3 regions of the Vreelandella titanicae genome follow, and region 3 is predicted to be linked to each of the others. Evidence: predicted binding sites of a transcription regulator. Region 3 holds the regulator's gene; each other region holds the start of a gene.
The links. The regulator PhoB, encoded in region 3, activates phosphate uptake and scavenging genes when phosphate is short. The targets are predictions, from matches to a motif close to TGTCATANNNNTGTCANA.

Region 1 (3,277 bases), 2.0 Mb from region 3:
TGGGCGGACTGGTGGTGTTTATGCTGGCAAGTCTTGCTATTACGATGGCGGACAGTTTGCCCACGCTGCTGGCTTGGCGGTTTATTCAAGCGTTGGGAGGCGGGGCCTGTGTGGTCAACTCGGCGGCGATTGTGCGCGACTGCTTTAGCGGGCGCGAGGCCGCCAAAGTGATGTCCACCATGGCGATGATCATGATGCTGGCTCCATTGGTGGCGCCTACCGTGGGCAGCTTATTGTTGCATATTGCCGGTTGGTGGCTGATTTTTGTATTTCTGGCCGTCTACGCGGGCTTTTTGCTCTGGCTGCTAGGAACGCGGTTACCTGAAACCCGCGATATGTCGCTGCCTGCAGCTTCACCACGGCAAGTAATACGCAACTACGCCAGCGTGCTTAAGCATCGTGAAGGCATGGGCTATATCTGTGCGGTAGCGGCTTCCTTTGCGGGCCTGTTTGCCTTTGTGACCGCTTCGCCGTTTCTTTATCTCGACTATTTTGGCCTCTCGCCCGGCACTTATCCGCTAGTGTTTGGGGTCAACGTGGTCGTTATTGCGCTCTCTAATCGGGTCAATATTCATCTGCTCCGCAAGCGCACTCCTCAGCAGAATTTGCGTTTAGGGTTGCTTATACAGCTGGTGGCCGCGCTTGGGTTGGTAGCGGTGACCGCCTTGGACATCGCGTCGCTAGTGATCGTGGTGCCGTTGATTATGCTGTTTACCGGTATGATCGGGCTGATCACGCCCAACGCGATCTCGTCGTTACTGGATCATTTTGGCCATATCAGCGCCACGGCAACGGCGCTACTGGGCGGGATCCAGTTTACCTGCGGCGCCCTCGCGGGAGTGATGGTAGGGCTGTTCGAGGTAGAACATCTTTGGCCCATGGTCCTCACCATGCTGGGCGCTGCGTTGCTAGGCAATATCGGTGTGCGCAAACTGACTAAAGCACCTGCTGCGGATGAATAGTTTTCAAATGGATAGGGCGTATGGATAGTTTGAATGGATAAGTTGAATGGATAGCATACTGGCTTGGGTCAATATGCCGATGGGCACTTGGTTAGCTTGCTCCGCCGTACTGTTAATGGGTGCTTTTGTGCAGCGCGCTACCGGCTTTGGTTTGGCCATTATTGGCGCACCGCTACTGTTGATGCTAGAGCCTCGTCTGGTGCCGGTCACTCTGGTACTGTTCGGATTTACCGTCTCCCTGATGATGGTGCGTCATTACTGGCACGAGGTGCGCCTGGATTCCATTGGCATGGCGCTAGTGGGGCGCCTTCCCGGCAATGCGCTGGGTATTTGGCTGCTACTCGCCGCCCCCATGTTTGTGTTAGAAAAGCTGATTGCGGTCATCGTCCTGTTTGCGGTACTCGTCACCTTGTGCCGCTTTCAGTTGCCGGTAAACCGAATAACGCTGTTTGGCGCTGGGGTGCTCTCTGGCATTTTTGGCACCGTTGCGGCTATTGGTGGCCCACCCATCGTGCTGCTGATGCACGGCTTACCCACTGATCGTGTGCGCGGCAATCTAGCCGCCTTTTTCATTTTGACCTCTCTATTGACCTTAATCACCCTTGCCTTGGCTGACCAGATTCAGCTTTGGCATTTCCAGGTCGCGCTTACCTTCCTACCTGCAGTATTAATAGGTAACGCCTTGGCAGATACCGTAGCCCACCGTTTAGACCGACGCATGCTGCAAGGTGCCTCGCTGGCGTTATGCACCCTCGCGGCGCTAGGACTTTTGTGGTGATGTAAGGTCGGGTTGCCTCTATGTAACGAAAAATTTTCTACGTTTTGCTCGCTGTCATGAAGTTGTCATGGAACCAGTGCAAGGTATGCCTTGCGAAGGCCAGATCCCTACATGAACAGGAGTATTTCGCATGAACCGTATTCTAAAAACCACCGTTATCGCGGCTGCTGTAATGAGCGTTGCCGGTGTTGCTCAAGCCCGTGATCAAATCCGAATCGTTGGTTCCAGTACCGTTTACCCGTTTGCCAGCTACGTAACGGAAGAGTTCGGTGCGACTACTGGTAACCCGACGCCTGTTATTGAATCGACTGGTTCGGGCGGCGGTTTGCGTCTGTTCTGTAATGGTGTTGGTGAAGGCACACCCGACATTACTAACGCTTCTCGTCGCATGAAAGTGTCTGAGTTTGAGCGTTGTGAAGAGAACGGCGTTACCGATATCACCGAGGCTAAAATCGGTTCTGACGGCATCGTATTGGGTCAATCAAGCGAAAACGATGACATTGCTTTAACCCGCGAACAGATCTTCATGGCGGTAGCTGCCATGGTGCCGGTTGATGGCGAGTTAGTTGAAAACCCCTACACCAACTGGAGCGAGATCGATTCTTCGCTGCCAGACCGTGAAATCTCCATTTATGGGCCGCCGACAACTTCGGGTACCCGCGATGCTTTTGAAGAGCTGGTAATGGAATCTGCGTCTGAGGGTATGGATGTTTACGGCGATGAAGGCTACACCGATATTCGTTCTGACGGTGTTTACATCGATGCCGGTGAAAACGACAACCTGATCGTTCAGCGCCTTTCAGAAGACACCGGTGCCTTTGGTATCTTCGGCTACTCTTTCCTTGAAGAGAATACTGACACGATCAGCGCCGCCAGTATTGATGGCGTCGATCCTGAGGCTGAGGCGATCAGCTCCGGTGACTATCCTATCGCGCGTTCACTGTGGTTCTACGTGAAGAACCAGCACGCTGAAGACGTCCCGCCGATGTACGATTACGTCGATATGTTTATGAGCGAAATGATGATTGGCGATGACGGCTACTTGCGTGATATCGGCTTGATCGTTCTGCCAGAAGAAGAGCGCGAAGAGTGGCGCCAGGCTGTTGCAGATCGCACTTCAATGACAGCAGACGTTCTTAAGTAAGTTGGTAGGTCAGATTAAAAGTGGTCGGCAGCGCAAGCTGCCGACCCGTTATTGTTGATAGGTTTCTTAACCGGTGACCACGTGAGAGAGATGCGATGCAGACCAACCAGCTTCTTCTGATTTTTTGCAGTGCATTATTGCTGCTGGGGCTGCTGGCTTTTTTTGCTGGCCGTTCAAAAGCCACTCGGTTACGTAGCGCGGGTACGGCGATGTTCGCCCAGCCTGACCAATACGCTTGGTTTACAGTACTCTCCACCGCCGGGCCAGCCGTGGTAGTGAGTGCCTTGGGCGCTTTCGTTTTGCTTCTAATGGGCGCCGACATTCCTACGCTTTATCTGCTGGCGGCGAGCTTAGTGATAGCAGCCATCGGGCTACTGGTGAGTCTTAATCAAG
Region 2 (3,277 bases), 1.8 Mb from region 3:
CAGATGACCATCGACAATAGCTACGCCCACCATATTCAACGACTGATGGTGACAGGCAATTTCGCCTTACTATGCGGAGTTAAACCTGAGGCGCTATGCGACTGGTACTTAGCGGTTTATGCAGATGCCAGTGAGTGGGTAGAGCTGCCTAACACCCTAGGGATGGTGCTCCATGCCGACGGCGGCTTAATGGGCTCAAAGCCCTACTGTGCGTCGGGCAAGTATATCGACAAAATGTCCGACCATTGTCAGCACTGCCGTTACTCACCCAAGCAGGTCACGGGGCCAAAAGCCTGCCCTTTCAACAGCCTTTACTGGCACTTTCTCGAAACCAACGCTGAGCGCCTGAGTAAGACCCCTCGCATGAAGCTGATTTACGGCTCCCTCAACCGCATGGCCGACGAGAAGCGCGAGGCTATCCGCCAACAGGCTGAGCACTTTTTGGATCAATTGGAAACATCGCCTGGCTACGGGCAGCCCTGCCACACAGCAGGTTATTCGGCCAATACCAACCAGGAGTCACCATGAGCCGCTACACGCCACTACATGCTGCACCGCCAGTTACGCTATTTCACGATGGTCACTGCCCCTTTTGCCAACAGGAAGTCGCGTGGCTGGAAAAGCATCGCCATCGGGAACACATCGCGCTGATAGATATTCAGGCCCGTGATTTTAACGCTCAGGCGTATGGGCAAGAATTTAACGCCATGATGGGCCAGTTGCACCTGCGTGATAGTCAAGGGAGATGGTACATCGGCATGGATGCCAGCCGTGCCCTCTATGCAGTGTTGGGCTATCGGCGGCTGGTGAGGTTTTCGTGCTTACCGGGAGTACACGGCATAATGAATGCCGGTTACCGATTTTTTGCCCGTCGCCGAATTCGGCTTGGGCAGTGGTGGGAAAAGCGTCAGGCTAAACGTTGATGGGTGAGAGCAGCGTTAAAAAACAAGCGGCATACGCGATGTGAGCGGCTCACTATAGTGCGCGTCGCGGCCTATCACTTCATCGTGGGGCACATGCTGTACTAGGTAAGCGCGATGAATCCCGGCGCGCTTGAGATCCATATAGGCATCATCTAGCGAGCGAAACAGCATTGGCTTGGTACGCTGCGTCAGCATATGACGCTCGCCTTCAACGTCTTCCAGCTCAACCTGATAAAAACGGCTGCCCGAATGGGTAATCACGCGAATTTCAAAATTGTCGTGATTGGCGACAAACTGCTTAAGATCCTTAAGTTCCATGGTTCCCTCCTATTATTTGGCTATTTCATACGTTATGTCAGACGGCATGTCATCAGGGCACAGCATGACTGTACCCCATGACACTTCTGTTGCCCCGTCATTGCAATGTAATGACAACAAGCAATAACTAGACATTAATAGCTAGGAGGTCAATAGTGCAAGAGAGTTCCTGACCGGAAGGTCAAGATATCAATTGATTATTGATATTCAGAGGGGTCGATCGCTTTGCCAAGCGAATTGCGGTCAATCCAGTTGCCGCCTTTAGTCTCTTTGTAGCGGAACACGACCTTATCTCCCACCGTCACAGGCAGCTCACCATCTTCAGTCTGGTAACTATACTTCTCGCCTGCGACCACTAAATGGTAGCGATAAAGATCCGGCATACCTAGCCACTCTTTAAAAGGGCCTTCGCGCTCTATCGCCTCTAGCTCACCGCGACCTTCTAACTTAGGAAGACGCTGCCGGTTACCGCGCCGAAATCCACCTGCCATTTGCTGCTCCCGTTTTTACATATCGTGGGTGAGGCATTATACGAACTCGCCCCCCATCCTCAAGCTACTTATCACTAGCCTGTCATCACAAACCAGTCATCACAAACCAGTCATCATTAACTTAGTCGCCGAACTCTTGGCCGTAACTATCCGGGGCCAAATCCTCAAAGCGGGTATATTTGCCGATAAAGGCCATATGCACCGTGCCAATAGGACCATTACGCTGCTTACCGATAATTAACTCAGCAATCCCCTGATTGTCGGGATTATCTGGATTATAGACCTCATCACGATAAACGAAGGCAATGACGTCGGCATCCTGCTCGATCGCACCAGATTCCCTCAGATCCGACATAACCGGGCGTTTGTTGGGGCGCTGCTCCAAGGAGCGGTTCAACTGAGAAAGAGCTACCACAGGGCAGTTAAACTCTTTCGCCAACCCCTTCAAGGAGCGCGAAATCTCGGAAATCTCACCGGTGCGGTTTTCGCTAAAGCCAGGGATCTGCATCAACTGAAGATAATCGATCATGACCAGTGCGATATTGCCATGTTCACGCACCACACGGCGCAACCTTGAGCGCATTTCGTTAGGCGACAAGGCCGCGGTGTCGTCGATAAACAGCTGTTTGTCTTTGAGCAGATTAACCGCTGAGGTTAAACGCGGCCAATCCTCGTCCTCCAGTTGCCCGGTACGCACACGGGTTTGATCGATTCGGCCCAGGGAAGACAGCATCCTCAGCATGAGCGACTCTGCGGGCATCTCCATGGAGAACACCATGACTGGCTTGTCGCTGGAAATCACCGCATGTTCAACCAGGTTCATAGCGAAGGTCGTTTTACCCATCGAGGGTCGACCGGCGATGACCACCATATCGGATGGCTGCAACCCGGTGGTCATTTCATCCAGATCACGAAAACCAGTGGAAAGCCCGGTCATTTCACCTTTCAGATTAAACAGCTCATCAATACGATCCACCGCCTTGGTCAATAGATCGCTCATGCCAATGGGGCCGCCCGTTTTGGGGCGCTCCTCGGCAATCTGGAACACTAACCGCTCGGCTTCGTTAAGCAATTCATCAGCCGGGCGCCCCTGGGGAGTAAAGGCACTATCGGCAATTTGATTAGCCGCACGGATCAGCTTGCGCAGCGTTGCCCGCTCACGCACGATATCAGCATAGGCGCGAATATTACTGGCAGAGGGCGTGTTACGAGCAAGCTCTGCCAAAAACGCCAGGCCGCCTACGGTATCCAAGTGATCACGCGCTTCCAGCGCTTCAGAAAGCGTCACCACATCCAGCGGCTGACCGGCTTCAGCCAGATGAATCATCACGTTGAACACCAAACGGTGCTCATAGCGGTAGAAGTCATCAGCGACCAACCGCTCTGAAACGTTATCCCAGGCCTGGTTGTCTAGCATGAGCCCGCCTAGTACCGACTGCTCCGCCTCTAATGAATGCGGCGGCAGTTTTAGCGCTGCCGTTTCTGTATCAGCAGAAGGCTGGTCCTGCATAGCGAGCTCCTTTAAACACTACTGCGTAGCCGGTG
Region 3 (3,277 bases):
TGTGCCGCCAGTCGCAGTGCTGCGCCCCTTATCAACACGGTAAAAGCGTTCTGTTAGTCGGGGAATATGAACGGGATCAATCCCTTCACCGTTATCTTCCACATCGATATAGCCGCCACCAGTAGCACTAGCTTTCCAGCGCAGGGTGATTTGGCTGCCAGCAGGCGTGTAGCGAACCGCATTAAAGGCAAGGTTAGAGACGGCGCTGCGAATCTCCTGTTCACTGCCTAACAGTCGGGCATCGCTCTCAAGGGCGACGGTGATGGTATGACGTTGATGCGATAGGGCCAGCGCATCATCACAAACGCTTTGCAGTAAAGGCTCGAGTGACAGTGGATGATGATCTTGGCCGCCCTGGTCAATTTCCAAACGCGAGAGCAGCAATAAATCGTTGACCAGATTCTGCATCCGCTGGGTCTGTTCCTGCATTTGCTGAATACTACGTCCCAAGCGCGGCGGAAGCTGGTCGGAGATATCACTGTAGGTTTCCAAATAGCCGGAGAGAACGGTCAGCGGCGTACGTAACTCATGGGAAACGTTGGCGACAAAGTCGCGCCGCATCTGCTCAAGACGATGCAAGCGGGTGATATCGCGAGCCATCACTAAGCGTTCGTCGTCACCGTAGAGGGTAATTTGATACTGCAGGATTCGCCGTTCATCAATCGGTGAGGTGAGCGTTAACGGCTCACTGTAGTTACGCGAATTAAAATAGCTGATAAAGCCCGGGTCGCGCAGCAGGTTGGTAATGTGTTGACCACGATCATGGGCGGTTTGTAGCCCCAGCATGGCGGTGGCGGCGCTGTTCCACCACTCCAAATCACCGTGGCGATCAAGCATGACCACGCTATCACGCATTGCTTCAGACGACTCTTGAATACGTGCCAAAGTAGCCCGCAGACGGCTTTGGGTGATGCGCTGACTTTTTTGATAGCGGTATAAACGATCGAATAGCTCGCCCCACATCCCGCGAGCGGCAGGCGGTTCATCGTTAGGGTGGAGGGTGAGCCACAAATAGAGTTCGCGTAACTGTCGTAAGTGGTAAAACAAGCATCCCGCAAGCCCTGCTGCAAGCCCCAGCCCAGCCGAGCCCAACAGCCAGCCCAAGCAAGTGCCCAGCGTGGCCAGCCACGCTATTCGCCACAGCTCACGACTCCATAAACGCACATTTACACCCGTGCAGAGAAACGGTAACCGGTACCCCGAACCGTTTGGATCAGGTTTTGATGCACGTCGCCCAGCGCTTTACGCAAGCGGCGGATATGCACATCGACCGTGCGCTCTTCAACGTAAACATTGCCGCCCCACACTTGGTCAAGCAGCTGGCTACGTGTGTAAGCGCGCTCTTGGTGAGTCATAAAAAACTGCAGCAAACGGTACTCGGTGGGGCCCATTTCCAGCGCTTTGCCGTGGGCACTTACCCGGTGGCTCACCGGATCAAGCAGCAGGCCGTTAATCTCAATCGGGTCTTCAACGCCACGTGGCGTCGCACGGCGCAGCACCGCTTTTAGCCGTGCCACCAATTCCCGGGGTGAAAAAGGCTTGGTGATATAGTCATCGGCACCGGCTTCAAGCCCTTGAATTTTATTATCCTCTTCGCCTTTCGCGGTGAGCATAATAATCGGGATTTCAGCGGTGGTTTCTTCACGCTTTAGGCGTCTCGCCAGCTCAATACCGCTAGTGCCGGGCATCATCCAGTCCAGCAGCAGTAAATCGGGTTGGTGGTCGACCACCATGGCATGGGCATCCTGGGCGTTATCCGCTTCGAGCACGCGATAGTCAGCCATTTCCAGCGCTACCGCGATCATCTCGCGAATCGACGCCTCATCATCGACAATCAGAACGGTCTTGGCGGTCATACCAGAGCCTCACGGTGTTCAAAGAAACTAGTTCAAAGAAAAACAGTTCAAAGAAAAACAGTTCAAAGAAAAACAGATCAATGACATGTCAGTGACGATAACACCATGACTTGATGACAATTACATGACAATCGCCTCGATCAGCCAGCCGCAGGCCACCAACTTAGCGCGATACCGGCAAAAATCAGCAGTCCCGACCAGTGATTATTGAGAAACGCCTGGAAGCAGGCATCCCGCTCCTGGTCGCGAATTAAGCGCTGCTGATGCAGAAAAGTCGCTGCCATTGCCGCTAGCCCTAACCAGAAGAAACCACCTAAACCAACCCACCAGCCTACCCAAGCCAGCAACCCCAGGGTGGCTAGCTGGAGTAAGCCGATAATCAAACGATCCGCATTTCCAAACAGCACGGCCGTCGATTTAATGCCAATTTTTAAATCGTCGTCGCGATCGACCATGGCGTACTGGGTATCGTAGGCCACTGTCCAGCACACATTAGCGCAGAATAGCAGCCATGCTTCCAGCGGCACGTGGCCGAGCACGGCGCCAAAAGCCATCGGAATTGCCCAGGAAAAAGCCGCGCCCAGCACCACCTGAGGAAAGTGGGTATAGCGCTTCATAAACGGATAAATAATCGCCAGCAGCACCCCGCCCAGCGAGAGCAGCACCGTAAACCAGTTGGTCAGTAATACCAGAATAAACGCAGCGGCCACCAGGGCGATAAACAGCAGTTGAGCTTCGGTTTCGCTGATACGGCCCGTCGCTAGCGGACGTTGTTTTGTGCGTTTCACATGCCCATCGAAGTGGCGATCCGCATAGTCATTGACCACGCAGCCCGCAGCGCGCATCACATAAACGCCGGCCACAAAAATCAGCAGCACATTTCGCCCTGGTACACCTTCCGCAGCCACCCATAATGCCCACAGCGTCGGCCACATCAAAAGCCATGTGCCTATCGGCCGATTCAAGCGCATCAGCTGTAAAAAATCTGCCACGCGAGCCCATCCCTTCGGCCGCAACAGTGAACGATCCATGCTTACCTCACGAAGAATAAGATGCAGGCGCTAGCCTAGCGCGAAGGCAGGCCAAGATCATCCGCCATCGCCGTCAAAAAATACTCTTGCACTAATAACGACAGACTGCCGTGCTTACAGCCGTGATAAAAAACAGAGCGCCTTCCCCAGGCACAGCCTTCCTGTATGCCGTTGACGCTAGCAAACTGGGGGGAATGCGTCGTTACTTCCAATGGCCCACGCACTAAACCCGGCTGGCGAAATAGCCAACTACCTAGCGAGCGCTCGCCCAGGCACTCTAGCCGTTGGCCCTTTACCTGTGAGAGCGGGGCGACCGAGCGCGCCACCACCCATGGCGTTCCATCTAAGCACAGCGCCACTTCCCGCAGCCAGGCGTAACGCTTGGCACCA

Region 1: HZS52_RS14005 (PstS family phosphate ABC transporter substrate-binding protein) is a predicted target of PhoB. The motif match lies at 1,793-1,810, and genes of this name have one in related genera.
Region 2: HZS52_RS13165 (DUF6482 family protein) is a predicted target of PhoB. The motif match lies at 1,340-1,357, and genes of this name have one in related genera.

Annotation. Positions count from the first base shown of each region.
Region 1 covers NZ_CP059082.1:3,051,405-3,054,681, forward strand. The annotation lists gene HZS52_RS13995 (multidrug effflux MFS transporter) at 1-962, shown strand, start outside; gene HZS52_RS14000 (sulfite exporter TauE/SafE family protein) at 1,009-1,740, shown strand; gene HZS52_RS14005 (PstS family phosphate ABC transporter substrate-binding protein) at 1,871-2,884, shown strand; gene pstC (phosphate ABC transporter permease subunit PstC) at 2,980-3,277, shown strand, end outside.
Region 2 covers NZ_CP059082.1:2,859,245-2,862,521, reverse strand. The annotation lists gene HZS52_RS13175 (cryptochrome/photolyase family protein) at 1-528, shown strand, start outside; gene HZS52_RS13170 (thiol-disulfide oxidoreductase DCC family protein) at 525-923, shown strand; gene HZS52_RS13165 (DUF6482 family protein) at 939-1,241, opposite strand; gene HZS52_RS13160 (hypothetical protein) at 1,439-1,732, opposite strand; gene dnaB (replicative DNA helicase) at 1,854-3,242, opposite strand.
Region 3 covers NZ_CP059082.1:1,049,013-1,052,289, reverse strand. The annotation lists gene phoR (phosphate regulon sensor histidine kinase PhoR) at 1-1,164, opposite strand, end outside; gene phoB (phosphate regulon transcriptional regulator PhoB) at 1,167-1,856, opposite strand; gene ubiA (4-hydroxybenzoate octaprenyltransferase) at 1,997-2,887, opposite strand; gene HZS52_RS04955 (chorismate--pyruvate lyase family protein) at 2,923-3,277, opposite strand, start outside.